DNA from 4 places in the Buttiauxella agrestis genome. Region 4 is predicted to be linked to each of the others. Evidence: predicted binding sites of a transcription regulator. Region 4 holds the regulator's gene; each other region holds the start of a gene.
What was found. Region 4 encodes CRP, which controls carbon source genes, mostly activating them, when cyclic AMP is high. Its sites were predicted from a motif close to ATGTGANNNNNNTCACAT; they were not measured.

Region 1: a site for CRP is predicted at 1,486-1,503, ahead of DY231_RS07115 (mannitol dehydrogenase family protein). Genes of this name have one in related genera too.
Region 2: a site for CRP is predicted at 1,848-1,865, ahead of rbsD (D-ribose pyranase). Genes of this name have one in related genera too.
Region 3: a site for CRP is predicted at 2,413-2,430, ahead of yrbN (protein YrbN). Genes of this name have one in related genera too.

The regions. Positions count from the first base shown of each region.
Region 1 covers NZ_UIGI01000001.1:1,490,953-1,498,762, reverse strand. The annotation lists gene DY231_RS07125 (DUF2000 domain-containing protein) at 1-128, shown strand, start outside; gene uxuA (mannonate dehydratase) at 193-1,386, opposite strand; gene DY231_RS07115 (mannitol dehydrogenase family protein) at 1,597-3,060, shown strand; gene DY231_RS07110 (CobW family GTP-binding protein) at 3,173-4,153, shown strand; gene DY231_RS07105 (phosphatase PAP2 family protein) at 4,195-4,893, shown strand; gene mepS (bifunctional murein DD-endopeptidase/murein LD-carboxypeptidase) at 5,324-5,890, shown strand; gene pdeN (cyclic di-3',5'-guanosine monophosphate phosphodiesterase PdeN) at 6,143-7,738, shown strand.
Region 2 covers NZ_UIGI01000001.1:4,939,075-4,946,884, forward strand. The annotation lists gene rbsA (ribose ABC transporter ATP-binding protein RbsA) at 1-1,337, opposite strand, end outside; gene rbsD (D-ribose pyranase) at 1,345-1,764, opposite strand; gene kup (low affinity potassium transporter Kup) at 1,958-3,826, opposite strand; gene ravA (ATPase RavA) at 4,052-5,545, shown strand; gene viaA (ATPase RavA stimulator ViaA) at 5,545-6,996, shown strand; gene asnA (aspartate--ammonia ligase) at 7,000-7,810, opposite strand, start outside.
Region 3 covers NZ_UIGI01000001.1:524,613-532,422, reverse strand. The annotation lists gene mtr (tryptophan permease) at 1-179, opposite strand, end outside; gene DY231_RS02670 (DEAD/DEAH family ATP-dependent RNA helicase) at 339-2,336, opposite strand; gene yrbN (protein YrbN) at 2,329-2,406, opposite strand; gene nlpI (lipoprotein NlpI) at 2,517-3,401, opposite strand; gene pnp (polyribonucleotide nucleotidyltransferase) at 3,519-5,648, opposite strand; gene rpsO (30S ribosomal protein S15) at 5,894-6,163, opposite strand; gene truB (tRNA pseudouridine(55) synthase TruB) at 6,317-7,261, opposite strand; gene rbfA (30S ribosome-binding factor RbfA) at 7,261-7,665, opposite strand; gene infB (translation initiation factor IF-2) at 7,734-7,810, opposite strand, start outside.
Region 4 covers NZ_UIGI01000001.1:379,759-387,568, reverse strand. The annotation lists gene DY231_RS01820 (LysE family translocator) at 1-90, opposite strand, end outside; gene DY231_RS01815 (hydrolase) at 153-1,169, shown strand; gene DY231_RS01810 (YheU family protein) at 1,171-1,389, shown strand; gene DY231_RS01805 (phosphoribulokinase) at 1,462-2,334, shown strand; gene DY231_RS01800 (OsmC family protein) at 2,365-2,769, opposite strand; gene crp (cAMP-activated global transcriptional regulator CRP) at 3,084-3,716, shown strand; gene DY231_RS01785 (YccS/YhfK family putative transporter) at 3,809-5,893, shown strand; gene argD (bifunctional acetylornithine/succinyldiaminopimelate transaminase) at 5,901-7,121, opposite strand; gene pabA (aminodeoxychorismate synthase component 2) at 7,209-7,772, opposite strand; gene DY231_RS01770 (putative adenosine monophosphate-protein transferase Fic) at 7,806-7,810, opposite strand, start outside.

The DNA of each region.
Region 1 (7,810 bases), 1.1 Mb from region 4:
CATATGATGAATATGGGGAACGCATTTCTGCTGTATTGAGCAATAACATTGAACTGGTCGCAATCGGGTTAATTGGACCGAAGAAAAAAATCACCAGGCTCACGGGTAACCTGGGTCTGTATAAATAGGTCTAAATTGCAGCCATAAAAAAACGCGCCAGAAGGCGCGTTTTTGACATCAATAATGTTCAGCTTACTTCAGCAGATCCGGGAACATCGTCTGTTTCAGAGCCAGTTCCACGCCACGTACTTCAGCCAGACCTTTCAGGCGGCCAATCGCTGAATAGCCTGGGTTGGTTTTCTTGTGCAGATCGTCAAGCATCTGATGACCGTGATCCGGACGCATTGGGATCGGACGCACGTCACCGGCGTTTTTACGACGCTGTTCTTCAGTCAAAATCGCTTTCACTACCGCAACCATGTTCACATCACCTTGCAGGTGCGCGCCTTCATGGAAGGTTTTCGGGTTATCTTCACGGCACGTTGCGCGCAGGTGAGTAAAGTGAATGCGATCGCCGAAGGTTTCAATCATCCGCACCAGGTCGTTATCAGCGCGAACGCCGTAAGAACCCGTACACATGGTGAAGCCGTTATAAATGCTGTCGACGGTTTCTTTCAGCCACTGCATATCTTCAATGGTTGAAACGATACGCGGCAGGCCCAGAATCGGACGCGGTGGATCATCCGGGTGAACCGCCAGACGCACGCCAACTTCTTCGGCTACGGCAACAATCGCACGCAGGAAGTACGCCATGTTTTCACGTAATTGATCTTTGCTGATGCCGTCGTATTCCGCCAGGCGTGCGCGGAATTGGTCAAGGGTGTAACCCTCTTCCGCACCAGGTAAACCAGCAATGATATTGCGGGTCAATTTTTCTTTTTCGGCATCGGACATATTGTTGAAGTAGTCCAGCGCCTGACGCTGCTCTTCTTCGCTGTAATCCGCTTCAGCACCTTTGCGCTTGAGGATGTGCAGCTCAAACGCCGCAAAAGCAATCTGGTCAAAACGCAGGGCTTTTGAACCGTCTGGCAATTGGTATTCCAGGTCGGTACGCGTCCAGTCCAGAATCGGCATGAAGTTGTAGCACACGGTGTCGATGCCGCATTCAGCCAGGTTACGAATGCTCTGCTGGTAGTTGGCGATATGCTTATCGTAGTCACCGGAATGCGTTTTGATTTCTTCATGCACCGGAATACTTTCTACCACGGACCAGGTTAGCCCTTTCGCTGCCAGCACAGCCTGACGCTCTTTGATGTCGGCAACCGGCCAGACTTCGCCATTTGGGATGTGATGCAGAGCAGTAACGACACCGGTCGCGCCCGCTTGACGCACATCATCCAGAGATACCGGGTCTTTTGGGCCGTACCAACGCCATGTTTGTTCCATCGACAGTTCCTTAGTTAAGTTGTCATACCAATTCATGAATGCTGTATTGCTGACTACCATACCGGATTCTTCTATCCGGTCAAATTTTGCGGTGATATTGGTTGATCCAGCTCACATTAAAGGGATAAAGGCAGCACACCAATTTAATTTGTTGTCATATAACTTTAGACTGAGCCATGTTACTAATTGGTTAACCAGGATTTGCATTTTATGAACACAATTGCTTCAGTCACGTTACCTGCCGACATTCAACAGCCTAATTATGACCGCCAGGCTTTAAAAACCCGCATCGTCCATTTTGGTTTTGGTGCGTTTCACCGCGCACACCAGGCGTTGTTGACTGACCGGGTGCTCAATAAGTTAGGCGGTGACTGGGGCATTTGCGAAATAAGCCTGTTCAGCGGCGATAAGTTAATGAGCGCGCTGCGGGCGCAGGATCATTTATATACCGTGCTGGAAAAGGGTCGCGACGGCAATCAGGCGATTATTGTCGGTGCGGTTAACGAGTGCCTTAATGCAAAACTTGATGGGCTGGACGCGATTATTGAAAAATTCTGCGAACCCCAGGTCGCGATTGTGTCTCTTACCGTGACTGAAAAGGGATATTGCATCGACCCGGCAACCGGAAAGCTTGATAGCAATAACGAACGCATTATTCACGATTTGCAAAATCCGACTGAGCCCCATTCCGCACCGGGTATTCTGGTTGAAGCCCTGAATCGCCGTCGTGAACGTGGCCTGCGTCCGTTCACCGTGCTGTCCTGTGACAACATTCCTGATAACGGCCATGTGGTGCGTAACGCAGTCATTGGTATGGCGGAAACGCGCAGCCAGGAATTAGCCGACTGGGTCCGCGAACATGTGACCTTCCCAAGTACCATGGTCGACAGAATCGTGCCTGCGGCAACGCCCGAGTCGCTACAAGAAATTACTGATGTATTAGGCGTTGAAGACCCATGCGCAATTTCTGGCGAGCCATTTATTCAGTGGGTGATTGAAGATAATTTTGTGGCAGGCCGCCCGGCGTGGGAAGAAGTCGGCGTAGAAATGGTCGAAGACGTGATGCCGTGGGAGCAAATGAAACTTCGTATGCTCAACGGCAGCCACTCCTTCCTGGCTTATCTTGGCTACCTCGCGGGATACCAGCATATTAATGACTGCATGGCCGACGCGAATTTCCGCCAGGCAGCACACCGTTTAATGATGCAAGAGCAGGCACCGACGTTACGTGTCACCGGCGTGAGTTTGCCGCAGTATGCGCATAACTTGCTTGAGCGCTTTGATAACCCGGCGCTGAAACACCGCACCTGGCAAATCGCGATGGACGGCAGCCAGAAGCTGCCGCAACGCATGCTGGAGAGTGTCCGCTGGCATTTACAGCAGGATGACGAGTGGCCATGCCTGGCGCTGGGAATTGCCGGATGGATGCGCTATGTCAGTGGCAGCGATGATGCCGGGAACGAGATTGATATTCGCGACCCGCTGGCGGCGAAAATCAAAACGCTGGTCGAAAACAGCACCGATGACGAACGCGTCAACGCCCTACTCAGCCTGCACGAAATCTTTGGCAGTGACTTGCCATTGAATGAAGAATTTGTAACACGCGTCACTTCCGCCTGGAATGAATTATCAGCCACCGGCGCGCGCGCAGCGGTAGCAAAACTTGTCGATTAATATCATCAAAATGTCTTCATAAGGACATGAAGACCGTTCACGCTTCAATTTTTGGTCAATGTCGTTCAGGATAGGGAAACTTAAAAATTCAGTTAACCTGTCCGGAGCACCTGTGACTAAAACCAACTTAATTACCGGGTTCCTCGGTAGCGGAAAAACCACCACCATTTTGCATTTGCTGGCCAATAAACCTGAACATGAAAAATGGGCGGTGCTGGTCAACGAATTTGGTGAAGTCGGCATCGACGGCGCGTTGTTAGCCGACAGCGGCGCATTACTGAAAGAAATCCCCGGCGGTTGCATGTGTTGTGTGAACGGGCTGCCGATGCAGGTCGGCCTGAATACTTTGCTGCGCCAGGGCAAACCTGACCGCCTGCTGATCGAACCCACCGGCCTCGGTCATCCGAAACAAATTCTCGACATGCTCACCGCCGAAGTTTACCAACCGTGGATTGAACTCAACGCGACGCTGTGTTTGCTGGACGCACGCCAGTTGCTGGACGAACGCGCAGTAAATAATGACAACTTCCGCGACCAGCTCGCCGCCGCCGATATCATCATTGCTAATAAAGAAGACCACGCAAGCGAAGAGAGCCGGAGCGCCCTGAGCGAATGGCTACAACGTGAAGGTGGTGAACGTGAAGTTATCAATGCACAGAACGGCAACATCGATATTAGCCTGCTCGATAAACCACGGTTGAACCTGCGCGAGCTGCCATCCAGCCCGGAACACAACCATAGCCATGCTGCGGCACGTGGGCTTGCCGCCCTCAGTTTACCTGAGCATCAACGCTGGAGACGCAGCATTAATAGCGGCCAGGGCTATACAGGCTGCGGCTGGATTTTTGATGCAGACACACTTTTTGACACAGTGGGTATTCTGGAATGGGCTAGACTTGCTCCCGTTGAACGCGTGAAAGGAGTCCTGCGCATCGCTGAAGGTTTAGTGCGCATTAATCGCCAGGGACAGGATTTTCATATCGAGACGCAGAACGTTGCTCCGCCAGATAGCCGTATAGAGTTGATTCATAGCGGTGAAGTGGACTGGAACGCGTTACAAAACTCGTTGTTGAAGCTACGTTTAAGTTTGTAAGTCTACCCTTTCACCTTTGTTAAAAGATTTTGTGGTTTTGCATGAATAATATTCGACTCCCCCTGATCCTGGTGCTTAACGCCCTGGGATTAGCATTATTTTTTAGTTGGTATCTGCCTGCGGGCCATGGTTCATGGTTCGTGCTTGATTCCGGGATCTTCCATTTTTTCAACCAGGCACTGGTTAAAAGCCGCGCCTTTCTGGAACTGGTGGCAATAACCAATAACCGGGTGTTTGATGGTATTTCACTCTTAGCCATGGGTTCGTTGTTTTTCTGGTATTGGCGCAAAGAGTCCGCAATCGGTCGTCGTCGCATGGTGATCATGGGAATTGTGATGCTATTTTGCGCAATTATCATTAATCAGCTCGGCCATTTAATTCCGGAATCTCACGTCAGCCCGACGCTTTATTTCACCGATATTTATCGCGTCAGCGAATTGCTGCATTTCCCCACTAAGGATGCTTCGTCAGACAGTTTCCCTGGCGATCATGGATTAATGCTGCTGATTTTCACCGGTTTCATGCTGCGATATTTCGGCAAAAAAGCGTTTGCCATTGCGGTAGTAATTTTCCTGATCTTCATGCTGCCGCGCGTGATGATAGGCGCACATTGGTTTACCGATATCTTCGTTGGCTCGTTATCAGTGGCGCTTGTCTGTTTGCCATGGGCATTATTGACCCCATTAAGCGACAGGTTAATTAGTCTGCTGGACCGATATTTGCCGGGAAAAAAGAAATAAATAAGCAACATCTTATAAACATCATTTCATGTTAAACATCAGGGTTCGGAAACGTTCACTGATGTTTTTTTATCCAGGGTAGTTGAAAGGCTAATATTTAACCTTCCACCTTCTCCAGGCAAATGAACCACCTGCACCTGGAAACACCAATTTTGCTTAACAACTGCGCAATATTTCCTATTGTCTTTTAACATCACAATTTCTTATAAAAAAACCTTCAAAAGCTCTCGCCACACCAGTGTTGATAGGGTAATCTCGGATACGTTTTGTGCTTTAAGCCAATACATTCGCAGTGTGAATAAATTTGTGCGTCATGCCACAGTTTTGCTCTTAAGCAATTGTTTCATGGAGCCCAGGTAATTAGTCTCGTCACGTTGGCATTTTGTATAACGATATTTATCGTTAAGGACACCAAGGGATAACAAACATAATGGTCAAATCTCAGCCTATTTTGAGATATATCTTGCGGGTAATTCCCGCCGTTGCTGTGGCAGTAATGCTGTCAGCATGTAGTTCGACAAACACAGCAAATATGCATTCTGAGCAGCATGCAGTCGGCAATAAAGATGGTTTTTTACTGCAAGCTTCTCAGGATGAATTCGAAGAGATGGTCCGTAATGTAGATGTGAAATCACGTCTCATGGATCAATATGCAAGCTGGAAAGGCGTTCGTTATCGTCTTGGTGGCAGCAATAGAAGTGGAATTGATTGTTCTGCATTCGTGCAGCGTACATTCCGCGAACAATTTGGTTTAGAATTGCCTCGTTCAACTTCTGAACAGCAGGATTCAGGTAAATCAATTTCACGTAGTAAATTACGTACGGGTGATTTAGTTCTGTTCCGCGCAGGTTCAACGGGTCGACATGTTGGTATCTACATCGGTAATAATCAGTTTGTACATGCTTCCACCAGCAGTGGTGTGACGATTTCAAGCATGGACGAGCCGTATTGGAAAAAGCGTTATAACGAAGCGCGCCGTGTATTGAGCCGCAGTTAATGCACTGATTGCAGACAGTTACTCCCTTGGCCGTACTGCAAAAAAAGCAAAACAACGAGACGATAAAACAACGCTGCCCAGGCAGCGTTTTTTATTGCCTAAAATTTGGCTTAGAATTCATTCTCTTATCCGTTTTAACAATATTTATAATTTACATTCGAAACTTTATGACGCAGTTGCAACTTTTGCGTTATAGTCGAAAAAAACACTTATAAACAATAAGTCTCTTGCTCATGCAGGAACCATTTACCCATGTTTTCGAAAATACTTTTCTCACGATACTTCACCTCAGTCCGGCAAATCGCCGCCTTCAGTATTTTGGTTGGTGTGCTTAGCGCGCTACTGATCGGTGGAATAACCAGTTTGACGCTACACAGTAAGCGGGAGGCCAGCTATGACACGCTTTCCGCAGATATCCGCGATTATCTGAGTAACTTTTTTCAAGATCTTCAATCCACGACCAGTGGTATTCAGCCATTAACCCTTTCTGATTGCCACCAGGTTTCGGGCGAGTTGACATCAAGCGCTGCTTTTAACGCTAACGTTCGCGCTTTTGTTTTAGTTCGTGATGGTTTTGCTTACTGCTCTTCTGCAACGGGCAGCATGATGCTCGATATGCACGAACTTGTCCCTGATATAGACATCTACGCCGATATCGATATTGATATCTTACATGGCACCCCCATGATGCCGGGCAAGCCTACGATTGCCGCATGGTTTAAAAACCCGGTGATTCAAGGGAAAGGTGTTTTCGCGACGCTGAATGTGAACCTCACACCTTATTTACTGTTCTCTACTCGCCAAAGTGATGTGCTTTCGATGGCGATAATCGCTGGCGACAAAGCGCTGACCACCCTTTCCAGCAATGTGATGAATGTATCTGAGCTGCCGCAGCATCCCACTCGCGTCGTCTCTATTAATGGCTATCCCATCAAGATAGCGTTGTACGGCAAAACCTGGCCTGTTGAAGATATTCAAATCTCTATTCTGACGGGTCTGGTCTTTGGAATACTCGGCGGAGCGTTATGCGCATACTTCCTGACGGTACGTTTACGTTCCGGTAAAGAGATCCTTACCGGAATAAAACGCGGGCAGTTTTATGTCGTTTATCAACCTGTGGTGGACGCCAGAAATTTGAAAATGTCCGGTGTAGAAGTCTTGATGCGCTGGAACCACCCTATTGCCGGGTCTATCCCACCCGATGCGTTTATTGCTTTTGCAGAAGCACAGCAACTGATTGTTCCTCTCACCCGCCATTTATTTGAGTTAATTGCGCGTGATGCCAGAAGGCTTCAACAAATTTTACCGCCAGGGGCGCGACTCGGTGTCAATCTGGCTCCCAGCCATCTGCACTCCCCCACTTTCAAAGAGGATATTCAGGCTTTTGCGGCCTCGTTACCCCCTCATCATTTTCAGCTAATTTTTGAAATCACGGAACGCGATATGGTTAAGGAGAACGAAGCCAGTTGCCTGTTCCACTGGATGCACGAGCAAGGGTATGAAATTGCGGTTGATGATTTCGGAACCGGACACAGTGCGCTTATTTATCTTGAGCGTTTCAAGCTCGATTATCTCAAGATAGACAGGGGCTTTGTGAATTCTATCGGCCTTGAAACGGTGACTTCTCCGGTGCTCGATGCGGTGTTAACGCTTGCCCGAAAACTGAGCATGACCACCGTCGCAGAAGGAGTTGAGACGCCAGAGCAAGCCAAATGGCTGATTGAACAGGGGGTGAATTACTTGCAGGGCTTCTACTTCGCGCGCCCTCTCACCTTCGAGCAATTGAAAGAATGGGAAGAGCAAACTAAAACGTACAATGAGCTTAAAGGTGTGGGTTTTTCAGAGTAACTCCTGACAACTGACAAAGATGCGGCTTGAAGTATCGTGGGTATAACTTATGATTCATCATCATGACGTTAC
Region 2 (7,810 bases), 4.6 Mb from region 4:
AACCCATCTGCTTTGAACTGATTGATTAATTGATAAATTTCTTTTTTCGCCCCAACGTCAACGCCGCGCGTTGGCTCATCAAGGATCAACACTTTCGGACGCGTCATCAGGCCACGGGCAATCGCCACTTTTTGCTGATTTCCCCCTGATAGCAGGCCAATCGGCTGTTCCATCGACGGGGTTTTCACGTTAAACAAACGGATAAAGTCCTGAACCGCTTGCTGTTCATCTTTATGCTTCAGGCTGCCGACGTTATGGCTGAAATAGCGCAGCGCGGTCAGCGACATGTTCTCTTTTACTGACATGCCGAGCACCAGCCCGTCACGTTTACGGTCTTCAGAGATATAAACAATGCCGTTTGCCAGACCATCTTGCGGCGAACGCGTCACCACTTCGCGACCATCGAGTGCCACATAGCCACCAGTGCGCGGCAGTGCGCCATACAGCACTTTCATTAATTCGGTGCGCCCGGCGCCCATCAAACCGGCAACGCCGAGGATCTCGCCTTTGCGCAACGTGAAACTCACATCATGCACGCCAGGTCCGGAAAGGTTATCGACGCGCAGCAGGATTTCGCCGGGTTGCTTATCCAGACGAGGATATTGTTCTTCAAGTTTGCGCCCGACCATCATTTCGATAAGCGTATCTTCGGTCAGCGTCACCACTTCACGCTCGGCGATAAACTGCCCATCGCGGAACACGGTCACGTCGTCGCAAATCTCGAAGATTTCTTTCATACGGTGCGAGATATAAACGATGCCACGCCCTTGAGCTTTCAGCTCGCGGATCACGCGGAATAAAGAGTCGGTTTCGGTATCGGTCAAAGCATCGGTTGGCTCGTCCATCACAATGACTTTCGACTCAAAGCTCAGAACCTTGGCGATTTCGACCATTTGCTGATCGCCGATCGACAAATCACCCACCAGCTTTTGGCTGTTAAAGCGCAGGTTCAGTTTCGCCAGCAATTTGTCTGCTTCGGCATACATCGTTTTCCAGTCGATTTTGCCGAAACGGTTAACGAACTCACGGCCAAGGAAGATGTTTTCCGCAATGCTGAGTTGCGGAATCAGATTGAGTTCCTGGTGAATAATACCGATACCCGCTTCCTGGGAGGATTTCGGGCCATTGAACGTGGTTTCTTTGCCAAGCCACAACAGCGAACCCGCATCACGCTGATAAATGCCAGTCAGCACTTTCATCATGGTGGATTTGCCTGCGCCGTTTTCACCCACCAGCGCCATCACGCGCCCGGCGTATACATTCAACGCCGCCCCAGAAAGGGCTTTTACACCTGGGAACGATTTATCGATCCCTTTTAATTGCAGTAACGGTTCCATGCCGGCCTCAGAAAGTTACGCCAGCACAGAGAATGATATTCGCATACGGGGAACACTCCCCGCTGCGAATAACCGCCTGGCTTTCAGCGGTGTGTTGCTTGAACTGCTCATGACTGATGTAACGAATAGAAATGGTGTTTCCCTGGTGTTGTTGCAGTTGCTCGATGTAACTGAGCAACGTTTCGTGGAGTTGGGGATTATGTTGTTTAATTTCCGAAGCTAAGACGGCAGCTTCAACCTGCATCTCTTGTGTTACGACTTCAACGACCTGCATAAAACCCGGTACGCCGTGAGTCAGTGCCAAATCAATACGCGGTGTATTGCGTGGAATGGGCAACCCGGCATCGGCAATCACCAGCGTGTCGGTGTGGCCAAGACGAGAAATAACAGACGAGATATCAGCGTTGAGAACAGTGCCTTTCTTCATTTTCTTACTCCACTAGCGAAACGTTTCGCTGAGGTAAAGTGTAGGAAATGTAGTGATGGGAAAACAACCAGTGCGTGACGAAAATGTGATCATCATCGAAACGTTTCGCTGTTCTGTTTCAAAAAGGGAGAAATGAGAGCGCGCACAATCAAAAAGACAAAAAAAAGCCCCTTCGATTGAAGAGGCGTTGGGATTAAATCTCGACCTGGGTTCCTAACTCAATAACCCGGTTTGGTGGGATTTCGAATTGGTCAGGAGCGCGCAAGGCATTGCGTTGCAGTGCGAGGAACAGTTTGCCGCGCAGTCGCAGATACCAAGGGCGTTTACCGATGATCAGTGATTCATGCGACATAAAGAACGATGTCTCCATCATTCGGCAACTCAACCCTTCCAGGCCACAGCGGTGGAACACCTCTTCCACGTTTGGCGTTTCACGCCAGCCGTAGCTTGCGACCACGCGCCAGAAGGTTGGCGAAAGCTGTTCGATAGAAACACGACGTACATTATGAACATACGGCGCATCTTCGGTTCGCAGCGTAAGCAGCACTACCCGCTCATGCAAAACTTTGTTGTGCTTAAGGTTGTGAAGCATTGCAAAAGGAATCACGTTCAGCGCACGGGACATATAAACAGCGGTGCCCGGAACACGTACTGGCGGTGATTTTTCCAGGGAGGCAATCATCGCTTCCAGTGAATTTCCGTGCTCATGCATACGACGCAGCAGGCGGAAACGCTCGCTTTTCCAGGTCGTCATAATGATAAACATCACCAGCGCCAGGCAAAGCGGCAACCAACCGCCGGAGAAGATTTTCACAACGTTCGCAGAGAACAGCGGAATGTCGATGCACAAGAATGCAAAGCCCATCAGCAGCACAGCAACTTTGTTCCAGTGCCAGTTTTTGGTCGCGACCGTACAGCAAAGAATGGACGTCAGGACCATCGTACCCGTTACCGCGATACCGTACGCCGCCGCCAGGTTACTGGAATGCTCAAAGCTCACAATCACAATCACCACAGAGATATAGAGGAGCCAGTTAATTGCTGGCACATATATCTGCCCTGACTCCATTTCCGAGGTATGGATGATGCGCATTGGCGACAGATAACCCAGGCGAACTGCCTGGCGAGTCAACGAGAACACACCGGAAATCACGGCCTGAGAGGCGATAACCGTGGCAAGTGTTGCCAGAATCATCAGCGGGATCAGCGCCCAGTCTGGAGCCAGTAAGAAGAATGGGTTCTTAATCGCTTCCGGGGTTTTAAGCAGCAGTGCGCCCTGGCCGAAATAATTCAGCACCAGAGACGGCAGCACGACGGAAAACCATGCAATACGAATAGGCAATTTACCGAAGTGGCCCATATCGGCATACAGCGCTTCAACACCCGTAATAGAAAGAACGACCGCGCCGAGTGCGAAGAATGAAACGGTTTTATATTCCAGGAAGAAATGCACAGCCCACGCAGGATTCAGCGCCTGAAGCACTTCCGGGTTGGCCATAATACTGCGTGCACCCAACACTGCCAGCACCAGGAACCAAAGCATCATGACGGGAGCGAACAGCTTGCCCACCATACCCGTGCCGTGTTTTTGAATCATAAACAGCAGCGTCAGGACCACTATCGACAGCGGGACAATATAGGCATCGAGTTGCGGGGCGGCTATCTCAAGCCCTTCGATGGCCGACATAACCGATATTGCCGGAGTAATGACCACCTCGCCATAGAAGAAGCTGCCGCCGATCAATCCCATGATCACCAGCACAGAAGTCATTTTCGCCGAGGTATGACGCCCAGCCAAAGACATCAGCGTCAAAATACCCCCTTCGCCAGCGTTATCCGCACGCATAACAAAGGTCAGATACTTAACCGAGACGACTAAGATTAACAGCCAGAAAATCAGAGACAAAAAGCCAAATACGGCGTCGCGTTCTACGCCAAACCCAAATTGACCAGACAGACATTCACGAAGGGTATAAAGCGGGCTAGTACCGATATCACCGTATACCACCCCAATTGCAGCCAGCGTTATCGCAGGCAATGATTGTTTATTATCAGCGCTCATAGACTAATCTTTTGTTGGAATCCCGAAAGCGTGTGCTTAGTCCCTTGGCCCACAAAAAGGCGCACAGTATGCACGATAATCAAGGAAATCGTACCCCTAAATACAACAGGCTTAACTTATGTCAGGGAAAAAAGAGCCGCTCATCAATCCATTAACGATAATATAGATGAACGATATACTCGATTTTCTGAACTCTGGTAACCGCGTAAGGATGCAATGCTAATTATGGCTCAATCACATTTATTGGCTGAAAGAATTTCACGGCTTAGCCAGGCGCTGGAAAAAGGATTGTTTGAACGCCAACACGCGGTGCGTCTTTGCCTGCTGGCAGCATTGAGCGGCGAAAGTGTTTTCTTGCTTGGCCCACCCGGAATCGCCAAGAGTTTGATTGCCCGCCGTTTGAAGTTCGCATTCCAGAAGGCACGCGCCTTTGAGTACCTGATGACACGCTTTTCCACGCCGGAAGAGGTGTTTGGGCCATTATCCATTCAGGCGCTAAAAGATGAAGGACGCTATGAACGCCTGACCGCCGGTTATTTACCAGAAGCGGAAATCGTGTTTCTCGATGAAATCTGGAAAGCTGGCCCTGCGATTTTGAACACTCTGCTGACCGCCATAAATGAACGCCGGTTCCGCAATGGCGCCAGCGAAGAGAAAATCCCCATGCGTTTGCTGGTGGCGGCATCCAACGAACTCCCCGAAGCCGACAGCAGCCTGGAAGCATTGTATGACCGAATGCTGATTCGCCTGTGGCTCGATAAAGTGCAGGACAAAGGTAATTTCCGTTCCATGCTCACCAGTCAGCATGATGAAAACGACAATCCGGTGCCGGAAAACCTGCAAGTTTCTGACGAAGAGTATTTTCAGTGGCAGAAAGAGATCGGCTCTGTTTTGTTGCCAGATGCTGTCTTTGAACTGATTTTCACTTTGCGCCAGCAGTTAGAGAATGCGTCAGGGGCACCTTATGTTTCTGACCGTCGCTGGAAAAAAGCCATTCGCCTGCTGCAAGCCAGCGCCTTCTTTAGCGGCCGAAATGCTGTCGCGCCAATTGATTTAATCCTTCTGAAAGATTGTCTGTGGCACGACACCGCGGCGATGAATTTGATGCAGCAACAGCTGGAAATATTGATGACCGGACACGCCTGGCAACAAAATGCCATGCTCAGTAAATTAGCGGTTATCGTGCAGCGCAGGATTCAATTACAACAGCAACATAGCGACCGTGAAGCGATCTCAGTCACCAAACAGGGCGGCATGTTTACGCGTCGTCCTCAGTACCAACTGCCGGATTATCTGACTGGCGAAACGCTGACATTGCTGCTCCAGCAACCGCTAAAACTCCATGATATCGAAGTTCTCCACGTCTCTGTCTCCCGTGAAGCCTGTGCACAATGGCTAATAAAAGGCGGGGAGTTACGCGGCAAACTCAACGGTATTGGTTTTGCCCAGGTGCTGAATATGGAAGTTGATAGTAGCCAACATCTGGTTTTGCGCGATATCAGCTTGCAAGGCACACGCCTGATGATGCCGGGTAAGCAACAGCAAGGGGTGCCTGAAGAGATCAAACAGCAATTTGACTCTCTTGAAGAGACCCTCCATCAGCAGCATGAGCGTTTTAACGATCAGCAAAAATGCCTGTTTATCCACAACGAATGGCTCGGAAAGATTGAAGCCAGCCTGCAGGATGTGGCCGAACAAATTAAACAGGCGCGGCATTAATGCTCAGCGTTGAAGCTCTTGATGTCATCCTCGCGATCAGCGAGGGTGAATTAATAGAAAGCGTCATTATCGCGCTTTTAGCTGCACCGCAACTGGCGCTGTTCTTTGAGAAATTTCCGCGGATGAAAAACGCGGTGACCAAAGATATCCCTCGCTGGCGCGAGCTGCTGAAATCCCGTCTGCACGATACCAACGTCCCGCAAGAGTTAGCCCGGGAAGTACAGTGTTATCAAGAAAGTCAGTTGCTCACCACCAGCCAGTTATCTGCAAAACTGCCGGAAATTTTACGCTTGCTGGAAAACGTTGATTCACCCTTTTTTGCGCAAGCACAAAAGCTGGTGGCGGACACGCCTCGCCTGACAGCGGCACAACAAACGCTATTCCTGCAACGCTGGCGATTGAGTCTGGTCGTGCAGACTACCTCCCTGAATCAGCAATTACTGGAAGATGAACGTGACCAATTGCTGGCCGAAGTTCAGCAGCGCCTGGCGTTAAGCGGCCAACTCGAACCGGTTCTGGTCGATAGTGATAACGCTGCCGGGCGGCTTTGGGACATGAGCGCCGGTTCGCTTAAACGTGGGGATTATCAGCTCATCGTGCAATACGGCGATTTCCTTGCCAGTCAGCCTGAACTGCTGAAAATTGCAGAGCAACTTGGGCGTTCAAAAGAAGCGAAAGCCGTACCCAGAAAAGATGCGCCGACCGAAACCTGGCGCATGCTGGTCCGCGAGCCTGCAACCGTGCCTGAACAGGTTGATGGTCTACAGCGCAGCGATGACATCCTGCGTTTGTTACCGCCTGAACTGGCAACGCTTGGCATTAGCGAACTGGAATTTGAATTCTACCGCCGGCTAGTGGAAAAACAATTGCTGACTTACCGGTTACATGGCGATTCATGGCGCGAGAAAGTGGTAGAACGCCCTGTCGTGCATCAGGATTTCGATGAACAACCGCGCGGGCCATTTATTGTCTGCGTCGATACATCCGGTTCCATGGGCGGATTCAATGAACAGTGCGCCAAAGCCTTCTGCCTGGCGTTAATGCGAGTCGCACTTGCGGATAACCGCCGCTGTTTCATCATGCTGTTTTCCAGCGAAGTGGTGCGTTATGAAGTGTGCGGACCAGATGGCATCGAACAGGCGATCCGTTTCCTGAGCCAGCGCTTTCGCGGCGGTACCGATCTCGCCAGTTGTTTTCGTGCAATCGCTGAAAAAATGCAGGGAAGTGAATGGTTTGACGCCGATGCTGTGGTGATTTCTGACTTTATTGCCCAACGTCTGCCAGACGATGTCGTGACGCAGGTTAAAGATCTACAGCGCAAGCACCTGCATCGCTTCCACGCCGTCGCCATGTCCGGACACGGAAAACCCGGCATCATGCGCATTTTTGACCATATCTGGCGCTTCGATACCGGGATGCGTAGCCGCCTGCTGCGTCGCTGGCGGCGTTAATAGTTACAACAGTGAATCAACCTTAGCGTGAAGTTCAGATGGCCATACGCCGCACTGAACCTGGCCAATGTGCGGCTGTTGCAACATCAACATCACTAAACGAGACTGACCAATGCCGCCGCCAATGGTTTGCGGCATTTCGCCTTTCAGCAGCGACTGGTGCCACTCAAGTTGCAGACGATCTTCATCACCGGTCGTTGCCAACTGATGTTGCAATGCTTGTGCATCAACACGGATCCCCATAGAAGAAAGCTCAAAGGCATCTTCCAGAATCGGGTTCCACACCATAATATCGCCGTTCAGGCCTTTAAAATCACCCTGACTGACCGTTGACCAGTCATCATAATCTGGCGCACGAACATCGTGACGTTTACCGTCAGCCAGCTTACCGCCAATGCCAATCAGGAACACCGCGCCCAGCTCTTTAGCGATGGCACGCTCACGGCCTTTTGCATCCAGGTCCGGGAAACGAGCCTGGAGTTCTTCGCTATGAACGAAGTGGATTTGTTCAGGCAGGAAAGGCGTCAAACCGTACTGCTCGCTCACTGCGGCTTCCGTAGCTTTCATCGCCGCCCAGATGCATTCTACAGTTTGCTTGAGCGTACCAAGATGACGCTCTCCATCACCCATTACACGCTCCCAATCCCACTGATCGACATACACAGAGTGGATCGGGGTCAAACGGTCTTCATCGGGGCGAAGGGCTTTCATGTGCGTGTAAAGCCCTTCGCCCGCGCTGAAGTCGTGCTGGCCGAGTGTTTTTCTTTTCCATTTAGCCAGCGAATGCACCACTTCAAACTGCGCATCAGGCAAG
Region 3 (7,810 bases), 140 kb from region 4:
AAACCAGAGTGCAGCATACAAAACCACGTCACCAGCAGCGCGGCTAATGACCAGAAAAACCACGCACCAGACATAACCACTGGCAGAGAAAACATCCCGGCACCAATAATTGTGCCGCCAATAATCATGACTCCGCCGAAAATAGACGGCGATGCGTGAGTGGTAGATAAGGTTGCCATACGAATTCCTGAAACAATGAACGACTGTCGAAGCGACAGGTTTGCTGCGCGACATTGTACCAGTACATGAGTACAATTTGGATAAAAAAAATCCCGGTTGCAATAACCAGGATTTTTATCACTGCCTGCTGATTAACAGCAGGCACAAAGTTCTGTCAATTAAGCTTCGGTAGGACGACGACGAGCTGGTGCTGCACCGCCATCTTCACGACGTGGGCCACGACCGCCTTCACGACGTTCGCCGCTGAAGCTACGTGGTGCGCCAGCGCCTGGACCGTCACGACGTGGACCGCGGCCGCCTTCACGACGCTCACCACCACCGAAGCTACGGCCAGCACCTGCACCAGCACCGCCGCCACGACGTTCGCCGCCACGATCAGTACGAGGTTGTGCATCACCCATCAACTGCATATTCATTGGTTTGTTCAGAATACGAGTACGGGTAAAGTGCTGCAGGATTTCGCCCGGCATACCTTTTGGCAGTTCGATAGTAGAGTGAGTACCAAACAGCTTGATGTTACCAATGTAACGGCTGCTGATATCGCCTTCGTTAGCGATAGCGCCAACGATGTGACGAACTTCAACACCATCATCACGGCCAACTTCGATACGGTACAGTTCCATATCGCCAACGTCACGACGTTCACGACGTGGTGCATCGCCATCACGCTGTGGACGATCTGAAGCTGAACGCTCTGGACGGTCACCACGCGGAGCACGATCGCCACGGTCACCACGTGGAGCACGGTCTGAACGCTCGAAACGCTCATCACGCTCACGGAATTCACGACGTGGACGCATTGGTGCATCTGGTGGCAGGATCAGAGGACGTTCGCCCTGTGCCATTTTCAGCAGTGCTGCAGCCAGTGTTTCCATATCCAGCGCTTCTTCTGATTCAGCAGAAGGTTGGATTTTCGCCAGCAGACCACGGTACAGATCCAGATCGCTGCTTTCCAGTTGCTGCTGAACTTTAGCTGCAAACTTAGCCAGACGACGCTCACTCAGCAGATCACGGTTTGGCAGTTCAACTTCAGGAATAGTCAGCTTCATGGTGCGTTCGATGTTACGCAGCAGACGGCGCTCACGGTTCTCAACGAACAGCAGAGCACGGCCAGCACGACCTGCACGACCAGTACGGCCGATACGGTGAACGTAAGACTCAGAGTCCATCGGGATGTCGTAGTTAACAACCAGGCTGATACGCTCAACGTCCAGACCACGAGCTGCAACGTCGGTTGCAATCAGGATGTCCAGACGACCGTCTTTCAGACGCTCCAGAGTTTGCTCACGCAGCGCCTGGTTCATATCGCCGTTCAGTGCAGCACTGTTATAGCCGCTTTGTTCCAGCGCTTCTGCCACTTCCAGAGTTGCGTTTTTGGTACGTACGAAAATGATCGCCGCATCAAAATCTTCAGACTCAAGGAAACGAACCAATGCTTCGTTCTTACGCATACCGTGCACAGTCCAGTAGCTCTGGCTGATGTCCGGGCGAGTAGTAACGCTAGATTGAATGCGTACTTCCTGCGGATCTTTCATGAAACGACGGGTAATACGACGAATCGCTTCTGGCATAGTTGCAGAGAACAGAGCGGTCTGATGACCTTCTGGGATCTGAGCCATGATGGTTTCAACGTCTTCGATGAAGCCCATACGCAACATTTCATCAGCTTCGTCCAGTACCAGACCTTTCAGGCTGGACAGATTCAGCGTACCGCGTTTTAAGTGGTCAAGCAGACGACCTGGGGTACCAACAACAATTTGTGGTCCCTGACGCAGGGCGCGCAGCTGCACGTCATAACGCTGGCCACCGTAAAGGGCTACAACGTTTACGCCGTGCATATGTTTAGAGAAATCCGTCATGGCTTCAGCAACCTGAACCGCCAGTTCGCGGGTCGGTGCCAGCACCAGGATTTGTGGTGCTTTCAGCTCTGGATCAAGGTTGTGCAGCAGCGGTAAAGAGAACGCTGCAGTTTTGCCGCTACCTGTCTGGGCCATACCCAGTACATCGCGGCCAGCCAGCAGTTGTGGGATGCACTCTGCCTGGATTGGAGATGGTTTTTCGTAACCCAGATCGTTCAGGGCTTTAAGGATGGAGTCGTTAAGACCCAGGTCGGTAAAAGTAGTTTCGATAGTAGTAGTCTCGATGATATCAGTCATGTAGTACACGTGCCTCGTAGATGGCGGCCAGTCTACATAACTCATCGTGAAATTGACCTGCAATTTTCATTGAAAAGTGTGAACCGGCTCAAATTTGGTTGATTAACGAACAAAAACGCCCTCACCCGTTAAGGTGATGACTTTAATTAAAAAGTTTATGGGCTGATCGATGTTCGTCAGCTATTGCTGGTCCGATTCTGCCAGGTCATCTTGCTCCTGGCCCAAGAGCGCTAATTCCAACAATGCATAACGATGCTCAACGTAGTTGTGTACGTTGTTAGCGACCGCTAACTTGAACAGTGCCGTGGCGCTGTCCTTTTCCCCCAGACTTAGGTAGTACTTACCTAAATAGAAGTTGGTTTCACTGAGATGCTCAGCGAGCGAGGTGTTATCCGTTGCGTCCGCCTCGAGGCGTTCCATTAACGTTTTTTCGTTAATGTTCCCCAGGTAGAACTCGACAATGTTCCATCCCCATTGCTCTTTATCCGATTTATCGAGGCGTTGTTGTAACGCCACCTTAGCCTGCTTTGCATCTAAATTGCTTTCAGCAATGTAGAGCCACAGACTACGGAAAGGATCATTGGGATCGTCTTGATAAAACGCTAGCAGATCATCTTGCGCTAAACGATAACGACCACCGTAGTAGAGGGCGATACCGCGATTTAAATGCGCGTAGTTGTAAGTTGGATCAAGCTCAAGTACAGAATCAAACGCTTCATAGGCAGCATCAAAATTGCCTGCCTGCGTTAAATATATACCTAAGTAATTGAATACTTCAGGCATATCGGGGCGGATTGCCAACGCTTGTGAAAAATCATTTCGCGCCAGAGCCCGCAAGCCGAGGCTATCATACAACACTCCGCGCTCATATAAAAGCTGTGCGCGTTCATCATCGGTTAAAGCCCTACTGGCAAGTATCTGTTCCATGCGTGCAAGAATGACTTCTTGCTGCAAAGTCGGCTGCAAAGGCACCGCCAGGACTTCGCTTTTACGCCAGGCAGAGTTGCTGCATCCTGCCAGCGTGAGAGCTGTCGCAACGAAACACCAGCGCAAAAAAGGCTTCATTTCCCACTCCCGAAGACAACAATTGGATGACGTCCTGTCCGCCGGCCCTAAAACGAGACTCCCTGCCCCGTAATAAACAGCTCCCCATGTTGCCACGGGGAGCTTAATCGGTATCGCTTACTCAGCTTCTGGTGCAGCAGGTGCCGCGCTTTCTGCTGGAGACTGCTCAGTTGCTTCTTTGATGCTCAGACGTACACGGCCCTGGCGATCAACTTCCAGTACTTTAACTGGAACTTCTTGACCCATTTGCAGGTAGTCAGTCACTTTCTCTACACGCTTGTCAGCGATTTGGGAAATGTGCACCAGACCTTCTTTGCCACCGCCAATCGCAACGAATGCGCCGAAATCTACGATACGAGTAACTTTACCCTGGTAGATACGGCCCACTTCGATTTCCGCAGTGATCTCTTCGATACGACGAATTGCGAATTTCGCTTTGTCGCCGTCGGTCGCAGCAATCTTAACTGTGCCGTCATCTTCGATTTCAATGGTAGTACCGGTTTCTTCGGTCAGCGCACGAATCACAGAACCACCCTTACCGATCACGTCTTTGATCTTGTCTGGGTTGATTTTGATAGTGTGAATACGTGGAGCGAACTCAGAGATGTCACCACGTGGTGCATTAATAGCTTGTTCCATCACGCCAAGGATATGCAGACGCGCACCTTTAGCCTGGTTCAGAGCCACCTGCATGATTTCGCGGGTGATACCTTCAATTTTGATATCCATCTGCAGTGCAGAGATACCTTCACGGCTACCAGCAACTTTAAAGTCCATGTCGCCCAAGTGATCTTCGTCACCCAGAATGTCAGACAGAACAACAAAGTTTTCGCCTTCTTTGACCAGACCCATCGCAATACCGGCTACAGCGGCTTTGATTGGCACGCCTGCATCCATCAGTGCCAGAGAAGCACCACATACGGAAGCCATAGAAGAAGAACCGTTAGATTCAGTGATTTCAGACACTACACGTACGGTATATGGGAAGCGGTCAGCTTCTGGCATAACAGCCAGTACGCCACGCTTAGCCAGACGACCATGACCAATCTCACGACGCTTCGGTGAACCGACCATGCCGGTTTCGCCTACAGAGTACGGAGGGAAGTTGTAGTGGAACAGGAAGTTGTCGGTACGTTCGCCCATCAACTCATCCAGGTTCTGTGCATCACGAGCAGTACCCAGAGTTGCTGTAACCAGCGCCTGAGTTTCACCACGGGTGAACAGTGCAGAACCGTGAGTACGTGGCAGAACGCCAGTACGCACATCCAGACCACGGATCATGTCTTTTTCGCGGCCATCGATACGCAGTTCACCAGCCAGAATACGGCTACGAACAACATTTTTCTCGATAGCGTGCAGAATGTCGCTGACTTCGCCAGCATCAATTGAATCGTCTTCAGCTGACAGTGCAGCGATAACGTCAGATTTGATGATGTCGACTTGAGCATAGCGCTCTTGTTTATCAGTAATGCGGTAAGCATCGCTCAGACGGGATTCAGCAAGTGCAGCAACGCGCGCATTCAGCGCTTCATTAACAGCTTCTGGCTGCCAGTCCCAACGTGGTTTGCCAGCTTCAGCAACCAGAGAGTTGATGTTCTGGATAACAACTTGCTGTTGTTCGTGGCCAAATACTACCGCGCCCAGCATCTGGTCTTCGCTCAGCAGTTCAGCTTCGGATTCAACCATCAGCACAGCACCTTCGGTACCGGCAACAACCAGATCCAGCTTACTGGTTTTCAGTTCGTCAGCCGTTGGGTTCAGCACGTACTGGTCATTGATGTAGCCCACGCGAGCAGAACCAATTGGACCATTGAATGGAATACCAGACAGGCTCAGAGCAGCAGAAGCACCGATCATTGCAACGATGTCCGGGTGAACTTGTGGGTTCACAGAAACAACAGTGGCGATAACCTGAACTTCGTTCACGAAGCCTTCCGGGAACAGCGGACGCACTGGGCGGTCAATAAGACGCGCAATCAGTGTTTCGCCTTCGCTTGGACGGCCTTCACGACGGAAGAAGCTGCCTGGGATACGACCAGCAGCGTAAGTACGCTCCTGGTAGTTAACAGTCAGTGGGAAGAAGTCTTGACCTGCTTTCGCTTTTTTCTGACCGACTACGGTCACGAATACAGCTGTGTCGTCCATGCTTACCATTACTGCTGCGGTAGCCTGGCGAGCCATCATACCGGTCTCTATTGTGACCGTATGCTGACCGTATTGAAATTTACGGACAATCGGAGTTAGCAAAATAATATCCTTAATAATCTTTGGTAGCAGGTGATTGCACTTGCTCCGTTTAACCCGACCTTTATCGCATCCTCGCGACTAATGACAACCCTGACCCGCCCATGCGGATAAAGCCTCTCATTAGCCGCGCGAACCTCTGCAACAAAGATCACACCCTGCAACAATACATTAGTTTCCATAGAATTGCTGCCATATGGTTGAAAAAAGGGGCCTTAAAAGGCCCCTTTTTCTGAAACTCGCAAGACTTAGCGACGCAGACCCAGACGCTCGATCAGGCTGGTGTAACGTGCTACATCTTTACGCTTCAGGTAGTCGAGCAGTTTACGACGCTGAGAAACCATACGCAGCAGACCACGACGGCTGTGGTGATCTTTTTTGTGCTCTGCAAAGTGACCTTGCAGGTGGTTAATCTGTGCAGTCAGCAGTGCAACCTGAACTTCGGTAGAACCGCTGTCGTTAGTACCACGACCAAACTCAGAAACGATCTTAGCTTTAGCTTCAACGCTTAGAGACATTTTAAACTCCAAAATTATAGATAAAAAGATAGAGTGCCGATCTCTAATTCAGCAACTCCAGTGCACTTTCACAACAATGTTAAACAAAGGTATGAAAGTTAAGCCGCACCATTTTACCTGTAGCCACCTCTTATCGCAAGGCAACTCCAGGTGTCAGAGCGGATACTCAACGACCAGACGACGAGGCGCAACGCGTCCATCATCGTCTATTTCGGCCATGCCGATAAATTTGCCTTCATCACCTTCGGTGACGCGGACTAGCCCTTCTGCTGGGCTACCCGAAACTTGCACCGGCTGCCCATTCTTGAAGTAACCCGCAACAGCAGGTAATAAATTCACGATTGGGAAATCCGACGCAGGGCTGTCCATTGGCATCAATAGCGGGTCTAAGAGCACTGATGGCTCAATTTCTTGCGTTTGTGCTTGCTCAACCAATTCATGCAATTGCTCAAGCGTTACCATGCGTTCAACAGGATACTTGCTTACTGCAAGGCGACGCAGGAAAGTCACATGGGCACCACAACCGAGTTTTTCACCTAAATCATCAGTGATGGTCCGGATGTACGTTCCCTTAGAACAGTGGATTTCCAACTCAAGTTCATTGCCTTCATGGCGAATAAACAGAAGTTCGTAAACCGTGATAGACCGCGCTTCACGCGGCACTTCGATACCCTGACGCGCATACTCATAAAGTGGCTTGCCTTGATATTTCAGTGCGGAGTACATCGACGGAATTTGCTGTGTTTCACCACGAAAGCTTTCTAACGCTTGCGCCAGCTCTTGCTCAGTAAAGGCTACCGGACGCTCCTGAACGACTGTGCCATCAGCATCAGAAGTATCAGTGCGCTGCCCAAGGCGGGCAATAACACGGTAACGCTTATCGGAGTCCAGCAGATAGCGCGAGAATTTTGTCGCTTCACCGAGGCAAATCGGCAGCATTCCGGTTGCAAGCGGGTCAAGCGCTCCGGTATGACCGGCACGGTTAGCGTTATAAATACGCTTAACTTTCTGCAACGCATCGTTGGAAGATAAGCCCTGAGGTTTATCTAACAACAGCACTCCGTGTATATCACGACCACGACGACGAGGACGACTCATTAATCCTCCTTGCTGTCATCCGTATCGTTTACACGGCGCTCATCATCATTTCTGATGACGTTTGAAACCAGATTCGACATGCGCATGCCTTCAACTAACGAGTTATCGTAGAAGAAAGTCAGTTCAGGCACGATGCGCAGGCGCATTGCTTTGCCCAGCAAAGAACGAATGTAACCAGAAGCATCTTGCAGAACTTTGATGCCTTCTTTTACAGCCTGTTCGTCTTTATCGTTCAGGAAGGTGACAAACACTTTGGCATAAGCCAGATCGCGTGACACTTCGACACCAGAAACGGTGGTCATCATGCCCAGACGCGGGTCTTTAATTTCGCGCTGCAGGATGATTGCGATTTCTTTCTGCAATTCCTGAGAAACACGCTGTGGGCGACCAAATTCTTTCGCCATAATAAATTCTCCATAAAATCAGGGGGCGCTCGGCCCCCTAAAGATATTAGCTATGTACTCGGCTGATATCAGGCGATAGTACGCTGGATTTCGATGATTTCGAATACTTCGATCACGTCACCAACACGCACATCGTTGTAGTTCT
Region 4 (7,810 bases):
GCCGGAAGAAGTCAGTAACATATTGTTCGGGCCGGGTGTAATAGCCGCGACCCAAAGAAAACCAAGCATTGAGAAGAAAAGCGTTTCCATGAAATGGGTGCTCCACACCCGGTAAAGTTAATTAGCAAACTAAATGAAACTAACAGTGTGATATGGCTACGACAAGTCCCGCAGTATTGAATTTTAATCACGAAGAAGATGATCAATTTCGTCCGTTGAAGGGTGTCAGTAATCCGCACCTGCAAACCATGCTTCCGCGTTTGATTCGCCGTCGCCTCAATTTCAAACCTCATTGGCAACGTCTGGACATGCCGGATGGGGATTTTGTCGATCTTGCCTGGAGCGAAGACCCACGCCAGGCATTGCATAAACCACGGTTAGTTGTTTTTCATGGTCTCGAAGGCAGCCTGCACAGCCCATACGCTCACGGCTTAATTGAGGCCGCCAGCAAGCAAGGCTGGCTGGGCGTAGTCATGCATTTCCGTGGATGTAGCGGTGTGCCAAATCGCATGAAGCGCATTTACCACTCGGGCGAAACTGAAGACGGTAGCTACTTCCTGGACTGGCTCAGTACCCGTTATGGCAAAGTGCCGACGGCGGCAGTGGGGTTTTCCCTCGGCGGGAATATGCTCGCTTGTTTAATGGCTAAACAAGGTGCTGACTGCACGCTACAGGCCGGTGTCATAGTGTCAGCACCTCTGATGCTGGAACATTGCAGCGCGCATATCGAAAAAGGCTTCTCCCGCGTTTATCAGCACTATCTTTTGAATCTGCTGAAGAAAAATGCCGCACGTAAGCTCAGAAGCTATCCGGGGACTCTCCCTGTTGATATGCGTCAGCTTAAAGGAATGCGCCGTCTGCGCGAGTTTGATGATTTGATTACGTCAAAGATTCACGGCTTTGCTGATGCTATCGACTACTACCGTCAATGCAGCGCGATGCCATTACTGCCACAAATCAAAACCCGGACGCTCATCATCCACGCCAAAGATGACCCGTTTATGGATCATCATGTGATCCCGGATAAAGCCATATTGCCTGCTAATATCGAATACCAACTTACGCGCTACGGTGGGCATGTTGGGTTTGTGGGGGGCACGTTACGCCGCCCTGAAATGTGGCTTGAGCAACGCATCCCGCAATGGCTGTCTCAATTTTTGGACCAGTAATATGATGATTCCCTGGCAAGACCTGCCTCCCGAAACGCTTGATAATCTGATTGAATCCTTTGTATTACGCGAAGGCACAGATTATGGTGAACAAGAGCGCTCACTTGAGCAAAAGGTGGCTGATGTTAAGCGCCAACTGCAAAGTGGTGAAGCGGTACTGGTATGGTCAGAACTTCATGAAACGGTGAATATCATGGCTCGCGGGCAATTTCGCGGCTAAGCCTGCCTATACTGCATAATACAACTGCCTTCACCCAACCAAACTTGCTACTACCCATGGAGTTGTTGCCTTATGTCAGCCAAACATCCGGTTATTGCCGTAACAGGTTCCAGCGGCGCGGGAACGACCACCACCAGCATCGCCTTTCGTAAAATCTTCCAGCAATTAAACCTACGTGCAGCTGAAGTTGAAGGCGACAGTTTCCATCGTTTCACCCGTCCTGAAATGGATATGGCGATTCGTAAAGCGCGTGACCTTGGCCGCCATATCAGCTACTTCGGGCCGGAAGCCAACGACTTCGGCTTACTTGAACAAACGTTTATTGAATACGGCAAAACCGGGCAAGGTAAATCACGTAAATATCTTCATACCTATGACGAAGCCGTACCCTGGAATCAGATTCCCGGCACGTTTACTCCATGGCAACCGTTACCAGAACCGACTGATGTTTTGTTTTATGAAGGCTTGCATGGCGGTGTCGTTACCCCGCAGCACGACGTCGCCAATGCCGTCGATTTACTGGTTGGCGTAGTACCGATTGTCAACCTGGAGTGGATTCAAAAACTGGTGCGCGACACCAGCGAGCGCGGTCATTCCCGTGAAGCGGTAATGGATTCCGTCGTGCGTTCGATGGACGATTACATCAATTACATCACACCGCAATTTTCCCGCACGCATATCAACTTCCAGCGTGTACCGACGGTAGATACCTCTAACCCGTTTGCCGCACGCGGTATTCCATCTTTAGATGAAAGCTTTGTCGTGATTCATTTTCGCGGTCTGGATGATATCGATTTCCCGTATTTGCTCGCCATGCTGCAAGGCTCATTTATTTCCCACATCAATACATTGGTGGTGCCGGGCGGCAAGATGGGACTGGCAATGGAGTTGATCATGACGCCGTTAGTTAAGCGCCTGGCGGAAGGTCGGAATATCAATAATTAGGGCGGCTAAACACCGCCCTTTTACTTCACTCTAGCCTTCAATCACTTCGTAGCTATGGGTGATGTTTACGGCTTTTTCCAGCATCAACGCAACAGAGCAGTACTTCTCAGCAGACAAGTCTACAGCGCGTGAAACCGCATTATCTTTCAACTCTTTGCCTGTCACGATGAAATGCAGATTGATATGTGTGAACAGACGCGGGGCTTCTTCGCGGCGCTCAGAGGTCAGTTTCACTTCACAATCCGTCACGTTGTAGCGGCCTTTTTGCAAAATAGAAACCACGTCGATTGCGCTACAACCACCAGCGGACATCAGAACCATTTCCATCGGACTGGGTGCTTTATCGCCAGAATTACCGTCCATCAGAATCTGGTGTCCAGAAGCGGACTCCCCAAGGAAGGTTAACCCTTCAACCCACTTCACTCGTGCTTGCATGTTACTTCTCCCGTTGAAAAAATTGTCTTTCAGAGTACGCAGATTCAGCAAATCTGGCAATGGAAGGCGACCTGCGTCAAGCTGAAACGAGACAATAGGAGACACTTGTCAAAAGCTATGCTAAAACAATCCAGATGCTACATCGATACATTGACGTTATGCATGTATGCAGAGGACATCACTAATTACAGGCAGCAAGAATGACTTGCATGCCATCTCCCCAAGGTGGGGAATATTCTAATACTTGCAACGCCAGACAGGATGTTTAGCGTCCTGTCGTTGGTAGCCAGTTATAAAACAGAGGATAACCGCGCATGGTGCTTGGCAAACCGCAAACAGACCCGACTCTCGAATGGTTCTTGTCCCATTGCCACATTCATAAGTATCCATCGAAGAGCACACTGATTCACCAGGGTGAAAAGGCTGAGACGCTGTATTACATCGTCAAGGGTTCTGTGGCTGTTCTGATCAAAGATGAAGAGGGCAAGGAAATGATCCTCTCCTATCTGAATCAGGGCGATTTCATTGGCGAGTTAGGGCTGTTCGAAGAAGGTCAGGAACGTAGTGCCTGGGTTCGTGCTAAAAGTGCCTGCGAAGTGGCTGAAATTTCATATAAAAAATTCCGCCAGCTCATTCAGGTCAATCCAGACATTTTGATGCGCCTGTCTTCCCAGATGGCTCGCCGTCTGCAAGTGACATCTGAGAAAGTCGGTAACCTGGCATTCCTTGATGTGACTGGTCGTATCGCGCAGACACTGCTGAACCTGGCTAAACAGCCTGATGCAATGACCCACCCGGACGGTATGCAGATTAAAATTACCCGTCAGGAAATCGGTCAGATCGTGGGTTGCTCTCGCGAAACCGTTGGTCGTATCTTGAAAATGCTGGAAGATCAAAATCTGATCTCTGCTCACGGTAAAACGATCGTCGTTTACGGCACTCGTTAATCTCCGTCTCAAAAATGGCGTGTTGCTTCATAACACGCCTTTTTTGTCTCTAAAATCTAACCCCTGCGGTAAAAAGGGATTAAATAAGACTTATGTGGCGTCGGCTTATCTACCATCCTGAAGTTAACTACGCACTGCGGCAAACGCTGGTGCTGTGCCTTCCGGTGGCAGTAGGTTTGCTCTTTGGCAATCTCCAGTCCGGCCTGCTTTTCTCTTTAGTCCCTGCCTGCTGCAACATTGCAGGGCTTGATACCCCCCATAAACGCTTCTTCAAACGCCTGATCGTCGGCGGTAGTCTGTTTGCCGTCAGCAGTTTGATCATGCAGCTTTTGTTGCTTTATACCTCCGTGCCGTTGCCGGTGATATTGGCCGTGATGGCGCTATTGCTGGGCGTCACAGCCGAAATCAGCTCCCTGCACGCTCGTCTGCTTCCCGCCTCACTCATTGCCGCCATCTTTACACTCAGCATGGCCGGGAATATGCCCATCTGGAAGCCCATGCTGCTGTATGTCAGCGGTACAATTTGGTACGGCGTGTTTAACTGGTTTTGGTTCTGGATGTGGCGCGAGCAGCCACTGCGTGAATCATTAAGCCTGCTCTATCGCCAACTGGCAGAGTACTGCGAAGCCAAATACGGGATGCTCACGCAGCATACCGATCCTGAAAAAGCGCTGCCTCCGCTCCTGGAGCGGCAGCAAAAAGCCGTTGACCTGATCACGGTCTGCTACCAGCAATTGCACATGCTGGCGGCGAACCAGCAAAATGGCTACAAACGCTTGTTACGTGCGTTTCAGGTCGCTCTGGATTTACAAGAACACATTTCCGTCAGCCTTCACCAACCTGCCGAAGTGCAAAAACTGGTTGAGAAAAGCCACGCTGAAGCCGTGATTCGCTGGAACGCGCAGACCATTGCGGCGCGTTTACGTGTGCTGGCTGATGACATTCTTTATCATCGGTTCCCACAGCGTTTCACGATGGATAAACAGATTGATGCCCTCGAGAAAATCGCACGTCAAAATCCGGATAACCCGGTTGGGCAATTTTGTCATTACCACTTCAGTCGGATTGGCCGTGTTTTACGCACCCAGCGCCCGTTATATATCCGTGATTTGATGGAAGACCGGCAGCGTCGTTTGCCACTTTGGGCAGCACTGAAAAGCTATTTGTCTTTGAAATCCGCCGCGCTGCGTAACGCCGCCAGATTAGGTGTAATGCTGACCATCGCCAGTATTTTGGGGGGGTTTTTACATCTGCCCAAACCTTACTGGATTTTGATGACGGTAATGTTTGTGACGCAAAACGGCTATGGCGCGACCCGGGTGAGAATTCTTCACCGGTCGGCAGGCACGATTGCAGGTTTGGCGATAGCGGGCATCGCACTGCACTTCCACTTTCCGCAAGATATCGCGCTGGCCGCGATGTTGGTCATTACGCTGGTCAGCTATTTGTTCATTCGTAAGAGTTACGGCTGGGCGACAATTGGCTTTACCGTCACGGCGGTTTACACCCTGCAACTGATCACCCTCAGCGCCGAGCAGTACATCGTCCCGCGCTTAATAGATACGTTGCTCGGCTGCCTGATTGCCTTTGGTGGCATGGTATGGCTGTGGCCACAGTGGCAAAGTGGTTTGCTGCGCCAGAACGCCCACGATGCTCTGGAGCGCGATCAAGATGCGATTCGCCTGATTCTGAGCAGTGACCCGGAACCCACGCCGCTGGCGTATTCGCGAATGAGGGTCAACCAGGCGCACAATGCCTTATTCAACTCGCTCAACCAGGCGATGCAGGAACCTGGATTTAACTCGCACTATCTTGCCGATATGAAACTGTGGGTGACGCACAGCCAGTTTATCGTCGAACACATCAATGCGATGACCACGCTCGCCCGCGAGCACAACATGCTTACGCCGGATCTCGCCCAGCGTTATTTGCAATCGTGTGAAATTGCGCTGCAACGATGCCAGCAGCGGCTTCAATATGATGGGCCAGGGGAAACCAATGATGCGAATATTCTCGACCCGCTTGAAGGGCTTCCGAGCGGGCCGCTAAGTACCATGGAGCAACATTTACAGCGGGTGTTGGGCCACCTCAGCACCATGCATACCATTTCATCGGTTGCATGGCGCCAGCGGCCACATCACGGTATCTGGCTGAACCGCTTACGGCGCTCAAATTGACGGGCGATTAAGCGTTAACGACTTTTGCGACCGCTTTGGCAAAGCGCGACATACCGTCTTCGATATCAGCATCTTCAACAATTAACGCCGGGGCAAAACGCATGACGTCTGGCCCCGCGTTCAAGACCATCACGCCCGCTTCTGCCGCCGCATACAGGAACTCCCGAGCACGGCCTTTGTAGCGAGGTTTCAACTCAGCGCCAATCAATAGGCCCATGCCGCGAATGTCGCTGAACACGTCGTATTGCTCGTCGATTTGCTGCAAATGCTTAACGAATTGCTGGCGCTTCGTCGCAACACCTTTCAAAACCTCAGGCGTATTGATGATGTCAAACGCCGCACCCGCAACGGCACATGCCAGCGGGTTTCCGCCGTAGGTTGAACCATGAGTGCCAACATGGAACGCAGAAGCAATTTCCTGAGTAGTCAGCATGACGCTGACCGGGAAGCCACCGCCGAGTGCCTTCGCGCTGGTCAGAATGTCTGGCGTCACGCCGTAATGCATGTACGCAAACAACTCGCCGATACGCCCCATCCCGCACTGCACTTCATCGAATACCAGCAACGCTTTATGCTCATCGCACAACTCGCGCAAGCCTTGCAGGAATTCTGGGGTTGCCGCCGTTACACCGCCCTCGCCCTGAATCGGCTCGACCACGACCGCACAAGTATGGTCATCCATCACCGCTTTCACTGCATGCAAGTCGTTAAACGGCACATGAATAATATCGGCAGGCTTCGGGCCAAAGCCGTCAGAATACTTCGGCTGGCCGCCAACGGAAACGGTAAAAAGCGAACGGCCGTGGAAGGCATTATGGAAGGCAATAATTTTGGTTTTATACGGACTATGGTGCGTAGAAGCGTAGTAACGTGCCAGTTTAAAGGCGGTTTCGTTAGCTTCGGTACCAGAATTCATAAACAGTACGCGTTCAGCAAAAGTAGCATCAATCAGCTTACGGCCCAGGCGCAACGCGGGTTCATTGGTGAAAACGTTGCTGGTATGCCATAGCGTTTCGCCCTGACTTTTTAACGCTTCCACTAACGCTGGGTGGCAGTGGCCTAACGCCGTGACGGCAATCCCGCCGGCGAAATCAACGTACTCTTTACCTTGTTGATCCCAAACACGACTGCCTTTGCCTTTAACCGGGATAAACTCCGCCGGTGCATAAATCGGCAAAATCACTTCATCAAAAGTAGCGCGGGTAATTGCTGATTGTTCGGTTGCCATTAATTGCCATCCCATTTTTACGCAAGAACAGACATGAAAATATAATCATGAAATATGCATAAAAAATCATTATCTGGCAATAAAAAATCAACGATTAAGGAAATTGGCTAACAGCTGGTGCCCCTGCTCACTGAGAATACTTTCCGGGTGGAATTGCACCCCTTCCAGCTCAAGCTCGCGGTGACGGATCCCCATAATCTCTTGCTTATCCGTCCAGGCGGTCACGTCAAAGCAGTCGGGTAATGTTGCAGGATCGATAACCAAAGAGTGATAGCGCGTGACGGTAAGGGGATTGTTCAGGCCGTGGAACACGCCAGAATTGTTATGCGTAATAGCGGAGGTTTTGCCATGCATCACTTTTTCAGCACGCACAATCGTCGCACCAAACGCCTGGGCAATCGCCTGATGACCAAGACAAACCCCAAGAATCGGCAACTGTCCGGCAAAATGCGTAATCGCCGCCAGAGAAATCCCTGCTTCGGTGGGGGTGCAGGGACCTGGCGAGATAACCAACTTTTCTGGGGCTAACGCGCTGATATCAGAAAGGGTCAGCTCATCGTTACGTTTCACCACCACTTCTGCACCTAATTCGCAAAAGTACTGATAAAGGTTCCAGGTGAATGAGTCGTAGTTGTCGATAAGCAGTAGCATCGCGGCTCCAGGGTAAAAAAGAACCGCGCTATTCTATT